2 regions of the Lactobacillus sp. UMNPBX16 genome follow, and region 1 is predicted to be linked to the other one. Evidence: riboswitches for the same ligand, from Rfam matches in the RefSeq annotation. Region 1 holds a riboswitch; the other holds the start of a gene.
The links. Region 1 has a riboswitch for lysine ahead of CP367_RS01525 (ABC transporter substrate-binding protein/permease). Riboswitches for the same ligand answer to the same signal wherever they lie in the genome.
Positions count from the first base shown of each region.

Region 1 (4,433 bases):
ATGATGGTCACGATCTCGCCTTTGTTGATATCGAAAGAAATGTCCTTCAATACCTTGTGAGCCCCATAGGACTTTTGCATATGCTTTAAACTTAAAATTACTTCGTTTGATTCAGTCATTAATTGTTTGCCTCCGCATCTTTTGGAGTACCAACTTGAACTTGGTTAGCCATCAAGTTGTAGTTCTTGTTACCTTCGAGTCTCTTTTCAATGAAGTTGAAGATTCTAGTAATAGTAAAGGTCAAAATCAAGTAGATTGCTGAAATCATTAAGTAAGTTGGGAAGAACTTGAATGATTGACTGGCAATAGTTGTACCAACAAAGAACAATTCAGAAACTGAGATAATACTCAATACTGAAGTATCCTTGATGTTAACGATAAATTCGTTAGTGATTGATGGTAAACAGTTTCTAATTGCTTGAGGCAAGATGATATGCCACATTCTTTGGTTGTGGGTCATACCAAGTGCACTAGCTGCTTCGAATTGACCTTCTGGAGTTGAAATAATACCACCACGGATAACCTCAGCTAAGTAAGCACCAGTGTTAATTGACACAATAATCAAAGCAGCTACAGTTCTATTTAAATTCAAGTGCCAGAATTGGGCAATACCATAGTAGATTACGGCTGCTTGAACCATCATTGGTGTACCACGGAAGATTTCTACATAAACAGATAATAACCACTTAACTACGTTCAAAGTCCAACGCTTGCCGCGAGTAGTTGGAGTAGGAATGGTACGAATAATTCCTACAAGCAAGCCGATAAAGAAACCAACAATGGTACCAACTAAAGCTAAAAGCAAGGTCATGCCAATACCTGACATAATCATGCCACCATATTGCTTCCAAGTAGTAACTAGCCAGTTTTCTTTCTTAGTTTCGTTACCAGCCTTAGGTTGTTCCTTGATGGCTTGTGACATTAATTGATCACGCTTTTTATTAGAAATAGTTCTTAAAGTAGCGTTAACTTCATTTAAAAGCTTGGTATTACCCTTTTTAACCCCGATACTAGTTACGGAATCGTCATGGTCAACTTTGAAGCCAGCCATTTTGTTTAAGTTAACTGCAATAATGTTAGGGTTAACGTTGTGGTAACTTTCAAATTCAATATCTTCAGCAACATAACCATCAATGGTGCCAGAAGCTAAACTTTGACGCATGGCTGAAAAGTCACGCATAGCTGGTTCTCTTTTAGCACCTTTTAATTGCTTGATTAAATCGTAGTGCAAAGTTCCTTGTTGTGCGGTTAACTTGGCACCTTTGAAATCAGTCAACTTCTTAGCATTAGAATATTTACTTGCCTTATTAGTAATTACGACGAAAGTACTTTTACGATAAGGTTCTGAGAAATTAATTGCCTTGCGTCTTTCGGCAGTAGGAGACATACCAGCAATAATTAAGTCAATTTTACCTGAAGTTAAAGCTGGTAAAAGGCCATCCCATTGAGTCTTTTCTACGATTACTTTTTTGTGTAGTCGTTTACCGATGATCTTGGCAATTTGAACATCATAACCATTAGCATAGGAGTTAGAACCATCAATTGGAACAGCTCCATTAGCTTTGGTTGGCTGAGTCCAGTTGTATGGAGGATAGTTTGCCTCCATACCTATCTTTAACGTGCCAGAATCTTTCTTAGCAGCTTGAGTCTGATTGCTACTAAGGGAAAAACCGATAAATAAACTGAGTAGGACAGACATTATTACAGCCATCCATCTAAATCTTGACTTCAATTATAAAACCTCCAAAAATAGTTTTAACATAAAGCCAACACAATAAAGAGTAAACAAAAACCTCGCTCTTCCAAAGAATTGCGAGGGTCATAATCATCAGTGTTTAAACCAAATCTTATAGCGCTCCCTGGGGACTAACCAGGACAGTCTATAGAATATTCTTCTATAGCCCAACAGATTAACACGCGAATATTAAATCTATTTCGGCGGCAACCCTAAGTTAACTATCATTGTTTTCGCGAACTCAAACTTAACTTGTGATTGTCGCAACCTCTATTGCATTGGAAAAATATTTAACTAATGAAGAATACTAGAAGAAAAAGTTAAATTTGTCAAGCCCAACCATTATTAGTTTCATAATTTATCTTTTTCATATCAGAAACATAAGGATTTCCTGCTACATAAAAACGTAATTTCTTGTTAGCCCAAACGGGATCAGATTGATTGATACCAACACGCACTGCAGCAATTATTTCCTGGGGAATTTTTTTATGATGATCATCAAGATCAATGGCGAAAGGGGAGTCTGATAAAAAGTGCAAATTCCAATTTTTATCATGAATACCAAAAGCTTGCATCATTTTTGCGGGACCATTAGTCAAAAGAACGCCATCTTTACCATGACGGTTCTTGATCATGGTCTCAATTCCTAAAGTGGGATCGATTGCACGGATTAAAACACCCTGTGGTTCATTCTGAACCCTAGTGGCAACATCAAAGAAGAAATATTGACGTTGCGCGTAGATATAGATCGTTCCGCCTTTGCCGTAAAGTCCTTCATTCGCTGGGCTACGACGACCGCCATAAGAATGTGCAGCGCGATCCTTTTTACCCATATATGCTTCTGCTTCCACGATATAGCCGCCTAATTTTTCTTGACCATTATCAAAAGTAAGCATTCGCCCAATTAGGTCTTTTGCAATATAATCGGTAGTGTTAGTAGAAAAATAAGTTGAATAATTCATTTTTGACCTTTCTAGAAAAGAGATAAAAAATAATGACAGAAATTAAATTAGTTCGAATTTATGACCATGAGCAACCTGCTGGTTATCGGATTTTAGTTGACCGTTTATGGCCACGGGGAATGAGCAAAGTTAAGGCCGATTTAGCTGAATGGGATAAACAAATTGGCCCTAGTAAGGAATTGCGTCAGTGGTTTAATCATGAAGATGAAAAATTCCCTGAATTTAAGCAAAAGTATATTGAAGAACTTAATCATAATGATTATACAGCGGAATTTTTGCAAGATGTAAAGAAGCATTTGGCTAAAGAAGATGTTCTTTTCTTATTTGGTGCCAAAAATAAAGAGCACAACCAAGCAGTTGTACTCAAAGAATATGTATTAAATACGCTAAACAGTTAAATATGTTTGTGACCGTGTTTTTTAACTTTCCAAAAGTGGAAGAGAATTGTCAAAATTAAGATCGCAAAGACAATAATTGCAAAAACGGTGTTTGGCAACTCAAATCTCAATGGTGGCAGAGCTAGCAGCAATTTTAAAGCGATGATTCCTATCAATAAGTAAGCCATTGGCTGCAATTCTGGAATAATATCCATTAATTTAATGATAATTTCGGCAACTCCTCTCATACAGAGAATACCGATCATGCCACCGATTAAAACAACAACGGGGTTATCAGACACGGCTAAAGCAGCTAAAACAGAATCAATTGAAAAGACGATATCCATTGATTCAATTGAAATAACCGTACGCCAGAAAAGAGATAGTACATGTCTCTTTTTCTTTTTGCCTTTGTGGTGAGCTGCTTCGCGCTCTTCTTTTTCTTTCTCATGTTCGGCAGCTTGTTTAGGGTGGCGTTGATCATAGAAGAATTTAAAGGCTAGGTAAAAAAGATAAATACTACCAGCTAATTTAATCTCCCAAAAGTTGATCAGATAAGTCCCGATTCCGATAACAATAAAGCGGAATAAATAAGCACCCCACAAGCCATAAACCAAGGACTTGCGTTGTTCAGCTTTATTAGGTAGCACCTGTGTCTGTGCGGCCAAAACGACAGCATTGTCGACTGATAACAAGCATTCCATCAAAATTAAAGTCAGAATGATCATCCAGTCTTTGCCACTGGTTAGGACATGTAACCAGTTATTGCCGTCAAAAAAGGGTGCATATAGTTTAAGAATTGACATGTAACTGCTTCTTTTCTAATTTAATTAATCTGATTTTTTCTTTTTGTCCCAGACGATAAGTCCCAACTTTATTGTTGGATAAAATAACTCTTTGGTCAGGAATAAAAATCAAAACAGGGTTTAATGCTACGGCGTGTGCAACTGAGCGAGAAGATGTGGCTTCGGCTAGTGAATTGGCGACGTCACCATAAGTTAACGTCACACCATAAGGAATATGTTGGACAACGGCTAATACCTTTCGTTGAAATTCAGTGCCGAATTCCGAAATATCAATAGGAACATCAAAATTCTTTCTGATACCAGCAAAATATTCCTTTAATTGGTTGATATAAGGTGCCATCTTTTTAGGGTCCCGCACCAACATGCGGTGAGGGTAGAAGCTAAAAATAGGTGAAACAGTTTCATCTCCTTTAAGTCCGACGTAAGTTAGGCCGGCTTCTGAAGCTGTTAAAAAGTAGGTCCATGGCTCAATTGTAACGTAATCATAGTAAAAAAACTCTGTCATGTGTAACACCTTTATTAAAAATAATTAGTCTAAGAATAACAAACTAGG
Region 1 is NZ_PCYU01000007.1:35,850-40,282, forward strand. It holds gene CP367_RS01520 (amino acid ABC transporter ATP-binding protein) at 1-119, opposite strand, end outside; gene CP367_RS01525 (ABC transporter substrate-binding protein/permease) at 119-1,732, opposite strand; lysine riboswitch at 1,843-2,016, opposite strand; gene CP367_RS01530 (DNA-3-methyladenine glycosylase) at 2,065-2,697, opposite strand; gene CP367_RS01535 (DUF488 domain-containing protein) at 2,730-3,095, shown strand; gene CP367_RS01540 (TerC family protein) at 3,092-3,880, opposite strand; gene CP367_RS01545 (methylated-DNA--[protein]-cysteine S-methyltransferase) at 3,867-4,385, opposite strand.

Region 2 (4,433 bases), on a different contig from region 1:
CCACTTGATCACGAATAATAGCTCCTGGTTCAATTCGAGCATTAACTTTTTTGAAGTCCAATAAAGGAACTGCTGAATTTCGTGCATCATTTTCAATATGGTAGGCCGTAATTTGATGATTTTCTTTTAAAAATGGTTCAATATCTTTCCAGTCACCAAAGATCACGCCAGAATGAGCTTCAGTAAAATTCTCAATTTTCTTTGGAAAATCAATTTGTGCTAAATCTCCTTTAATAAAGACTTTTACCGGTGTCTTTTTTGGTGCATTACCGATGTAATCAATAATACTTTTTGCATTTAACTTTGCCATCTTTTTTCTCTTTTCTAATTTAAATATGATTGATCTAAATGAACCAAGTCTTCTAAACTTTCACGCTTAATGACTAATTTTGCTTTACCATTTTCTGCAAATACCACTGCTGGTCGAGAATTACGATTATAATTTGAAGCCATTGAATACCCATATGCACCTGTATCCAACATCGCTAACAAGTCTCCAGCTTTGACTTGTGGCAAAGCTTGATCTTCTGCTAATATATCGCCACTCTCGCAATACTTACCAGCAATACGAACATGTTCAGTCAAAGGCGCTTGTGGATCGGTGGCTAAAACTGTTTCATACTTAGCCTGATAAAGTGCAGGGCGAATATTATCTCCCATCCCGCCATCGACAGTAATATAAGAACGATAACCTGGAATATCCTTACGGCTACCCACCGTATAAAGGTTGTAACCGGCTGGACCAACAATTGATCTTCCCGGTTCAATATCGATTTCAGGTAAAGGATAATTCATTTTTTCAGCTTCAGTTTTGATCACCTTAACAATCGTCTTAACAAATTCTTCTGGTCGTAATGGATGATCTTCTTGGGTATATTTAATCCCAAAACCGCCACCAACATTAATAACTTGTGCAAGATAGCCATACTTTTCTCGCCAATCTTGCGCTACTACCATTAATTTTTGTGCTGCCATTTCAAAGCCGTTTAAGGCAAAAATCTGTGAGCCAATGTGAGCATGAATCCCCAACATTTTCATCCTAGGATTAGCTAGAACTTGTTTTAATGCCTTTTCTGCTTGACCTGATTCAAGATCAAAGCCAAATTTACTATCAATCTGACCTGTTTGATCATATTCATGGGTATGTGCTGAAATCCCTGGTGCAATACGCAACATGACACTAATCGTAGCATCGTACTTTTTTAAAACTTGCGCCAATAACTGAATCTCATGAAAATTATCAATAATAATTTTGCCAACATGATTTTTTACAGCCATTTCCAATTCAGTTAATGATTTATTATTACCATGAAAGCTAACTCTCTCCATTGGAAAATTGGCTTTTATTGCAGTAAATAACTCACCTGCTGAAACTACATCAGTGTATGCTCCCTCTTCTGCAATAACCTGATACATTGCGATTGCTGCGAAAGCTTTACTTGCATAACTAACAGCATAGGCCATGTTTTCTTCTTCAAAAACTTTCTTAAAAGCCCGAATTTGTCGACGAATTTGATCGACATCATAAACTACTAATGGCGTACCATACTTTTGAGCTAATTCTACTGTATCAACTCCACCAATCGTTAAATGGCCTTGCTCATTAATCTGATCTACTGCAATTTGTGAATTCATTTTGTTCTCCTGTCTTTTTCAGGCGAAACGCTAATAAAAAAATCCATTGTCTGCGCCAAACAAACAATGGATTAATTTCTACTTAATCTATGGTCGATAGCGCTCCGCGAATTTTGTTCGCGACAGTCCGCAGTTTATTCAACTACGCCCCAGCTCAAGCCTTTAGCATGACTCAGCTTCGGCAACCTCCCCTTTTACAATTCATCTTCGTTTTGCCCAACTCAGAATTGTTACTTATGTCGGCTGCGCCTCTTCGATTGACTGTAGTTTACAATTTTATAAAAATATAGTCAACAAATTTATTATAAAAATTTAATTTTATTTGTAACAATGCGGCATTTAGAGTGATAAATTACAGTCATCACTTGCAAGATTAAAAAAGAATGTTAGAATTCAATTAAATTTAGTCTGACTTTTTTATTTAAATTAATGATTTCTGAAAACAAAAGGAGTTTTGAAATGAAAATCGTAAAGTTTGGTGGCTCTTCTTTAGCTACCGGTGAAAGTGTTGCACAAGCAATTCAAATTATTCTCAGCGATCCTCAACGACAAGTAATGGTTGTCTCTGCCCCAGGCAAAAGGAATACAACAGATATCAAAGTTACTGATCTGTTAATCAAGTACGCAGATTTAGCCTTAAAGCACAAGAATTGTGTTGAAATCGTGAATAAAATTTTTAGTCGCTATCAAGAAATTGGTCATTATTTTGGCTTAGCAGATACGGAATTAAGTATTATTAAACAAATTTTATTAGAGTTGCCCAATCAGGGTTATCCTAACGAAAAATATCTTTTAGCTGCATTTAAGGCACATGGTGAACGACTTAATGCTCGTTTAATTACTTTAGTTTTACGCCATCAAGGAATTAATAGTCGTTTTCTTGATCCGGCTGAAGCCGGTTTAATCGTGACTGGCGAGCCCAATGATGCCATTGTCAATCCAGAGAGCTACTTAAATCTTGACCAAATTAAAATTAAGGCTGATGAACGTATCGTATTTCCTGGCTTTTTTGGCATGACTCCGTCTGGTAATATCGCCACTTTTTCCCGTGGCGGGTCAGACATTACCGGGGCTATTCTAGCTAGCGGCTTTCATGCTGATCTCTATGAAAATTTTACAGATGTCAATGGGATTTTTGCCGCTAATCCTCATATTATTGAGCATCCCCAATCCATCAAGAAAATGACTTATCGCGAAATGCGAGAGTTGTCATATGCTGGCTTTTCTGTTTTTCACGATGAAGCATTGATTCCTGCTATTCAAGGACAGATTCCTATCAATGTGAAAAATACTCATGATCCTAGCAATCCTGGCACTATGATTGTCCCAGAAAAGGATTTTGTCCCAGATAATGCAATAACCGGCGTAACCAGCCAAAAACATTTTTCCGCATTATATTTGCATAAATATTTGCTCAATAAAGAAGCTGGTTTCACCTTACGTATATTACAAATTTTATACCAACATAATATTCCATATGAGCATATGCCATCTGGGATTGACGATATTACCATTATTTTTAACAATGATTTTCTAAACGATCAGTTAATTGATCAAATTTGTAATGAAATTCAAGCTACAATTAATCCAGATCAACTCGAATGGATTGAAGATTATGCAATTATTATGGTTGTCGGCGAAGGAATGCGACAAAAACATACCATCAGCCGTCAAATTATCGATTCTTTAGGCGATCATGATATTTCACCACAAATGATCAATCAGGGAGCTTCTCAAATTTCAATCATGATCGGTACTAAAAAAGAAAAGGCTGATGAAGCAGTAAAAATTATTTATCAAAAGTTTTTTAATTAGGGGGCATTATGATTAATTTATTCAAAGTTCACGGTTCTCAAAATCATTTCTTTATTCTTGATCAAACACAATTCGAACACGAATTAAGTGACGCCGAGCTAAAAAATTTTACGCAAAAGATTACCAATCCACAAACTGGACTGCTTCACGGAGCAGATGGCGTTTTAGTAGTTAATCATCCCGTGCATTCTAACTCACTTGGCCAGATGCGTGTAATCAATGCTGATGGAAGTGAAGCATCAATGTGTGGCAACGGTCTACGCACCGTTGCTCGTTACCTAAGTGAAAAAACGGGAAAAGATAATTTCCTAGTTGACACAATGAATGCCAGCTTACGTGTTAGAAGAGAAAAAGATTTTGCTTCTAACGTGCCAGCATTTGCAGTTGAGATCTCTCCTGTACGCTTTAATAAAGAGGCACTCCCTTTTGATAATTTAGGACAAGAACGGATTATTGATGCTTGGTTGCCAGAAATTTATCCTGGATTACGTTTTACTTCAATTGCCGTACCTAACCCACATTTAATTTCTTTTGTTAATCAAGCAGAAATTACCGGCCCGATCTTAGGCATTGTTGGTAAAAAATTAAATAGCAATAATCCCTACTTTACAGATGGCGTCAATGTTAATTTCGCGCAAATTTTAGATAAAAATAAACTTTTTGTCCGCACTTACGAACGGGGCGTTGGTTTTACCAATGCCTGTGGTACTGGAATGTCCGCGACTTCTCTTGCTCTTACTTTAACCCACCCCGAAATAGGCAACTTAAATACACCAATATCAGTTTATAATCCTGGCGGTATGGTTAAAACTATCGTGCATTATGAAAAAAATAGTTATTGGATCGAGCTTATTGGTAACGCTACTTTTACTCATCGAATTAAGCTTTCTGAAGCTGACTTAAGGAAAGGTGATTTTTCCAATGTCCAGATCCAAAAGACTGCTGAACAAAGTGCTTATGAAAAATTTATTGCTAATCTGCCA
Region 2 is NZ_PCYU01000043.1:148-4,580, reverse strand. It holds gene dapD (2,3,4,5-tetrahydropyridine-2,6-dicarboxylate N-acetyltransferase) at 1-310, opposite strand, end outside; gene lysA (diaminopimelate decarboxylase) at 325-1,635, opposite strand; lysine riboswitch at 1,724-1,897, opposite strand; gene CP367_RS09085 (aspartate kinase) at 2,095-3,450, shown strand; gene dapF (diaminopimelate epimerase) at 3,459-4,433, shown strand, end outside.
Region 2: it holds a riboswitch for lysine, as region 1 does, so the genes downstream of both, lysA (diaminopimelate decarboxylase) here and CP367_RS01525 (ABC transporter substrate-binding protein/permease) in region 1, are expected to answer to the same signal.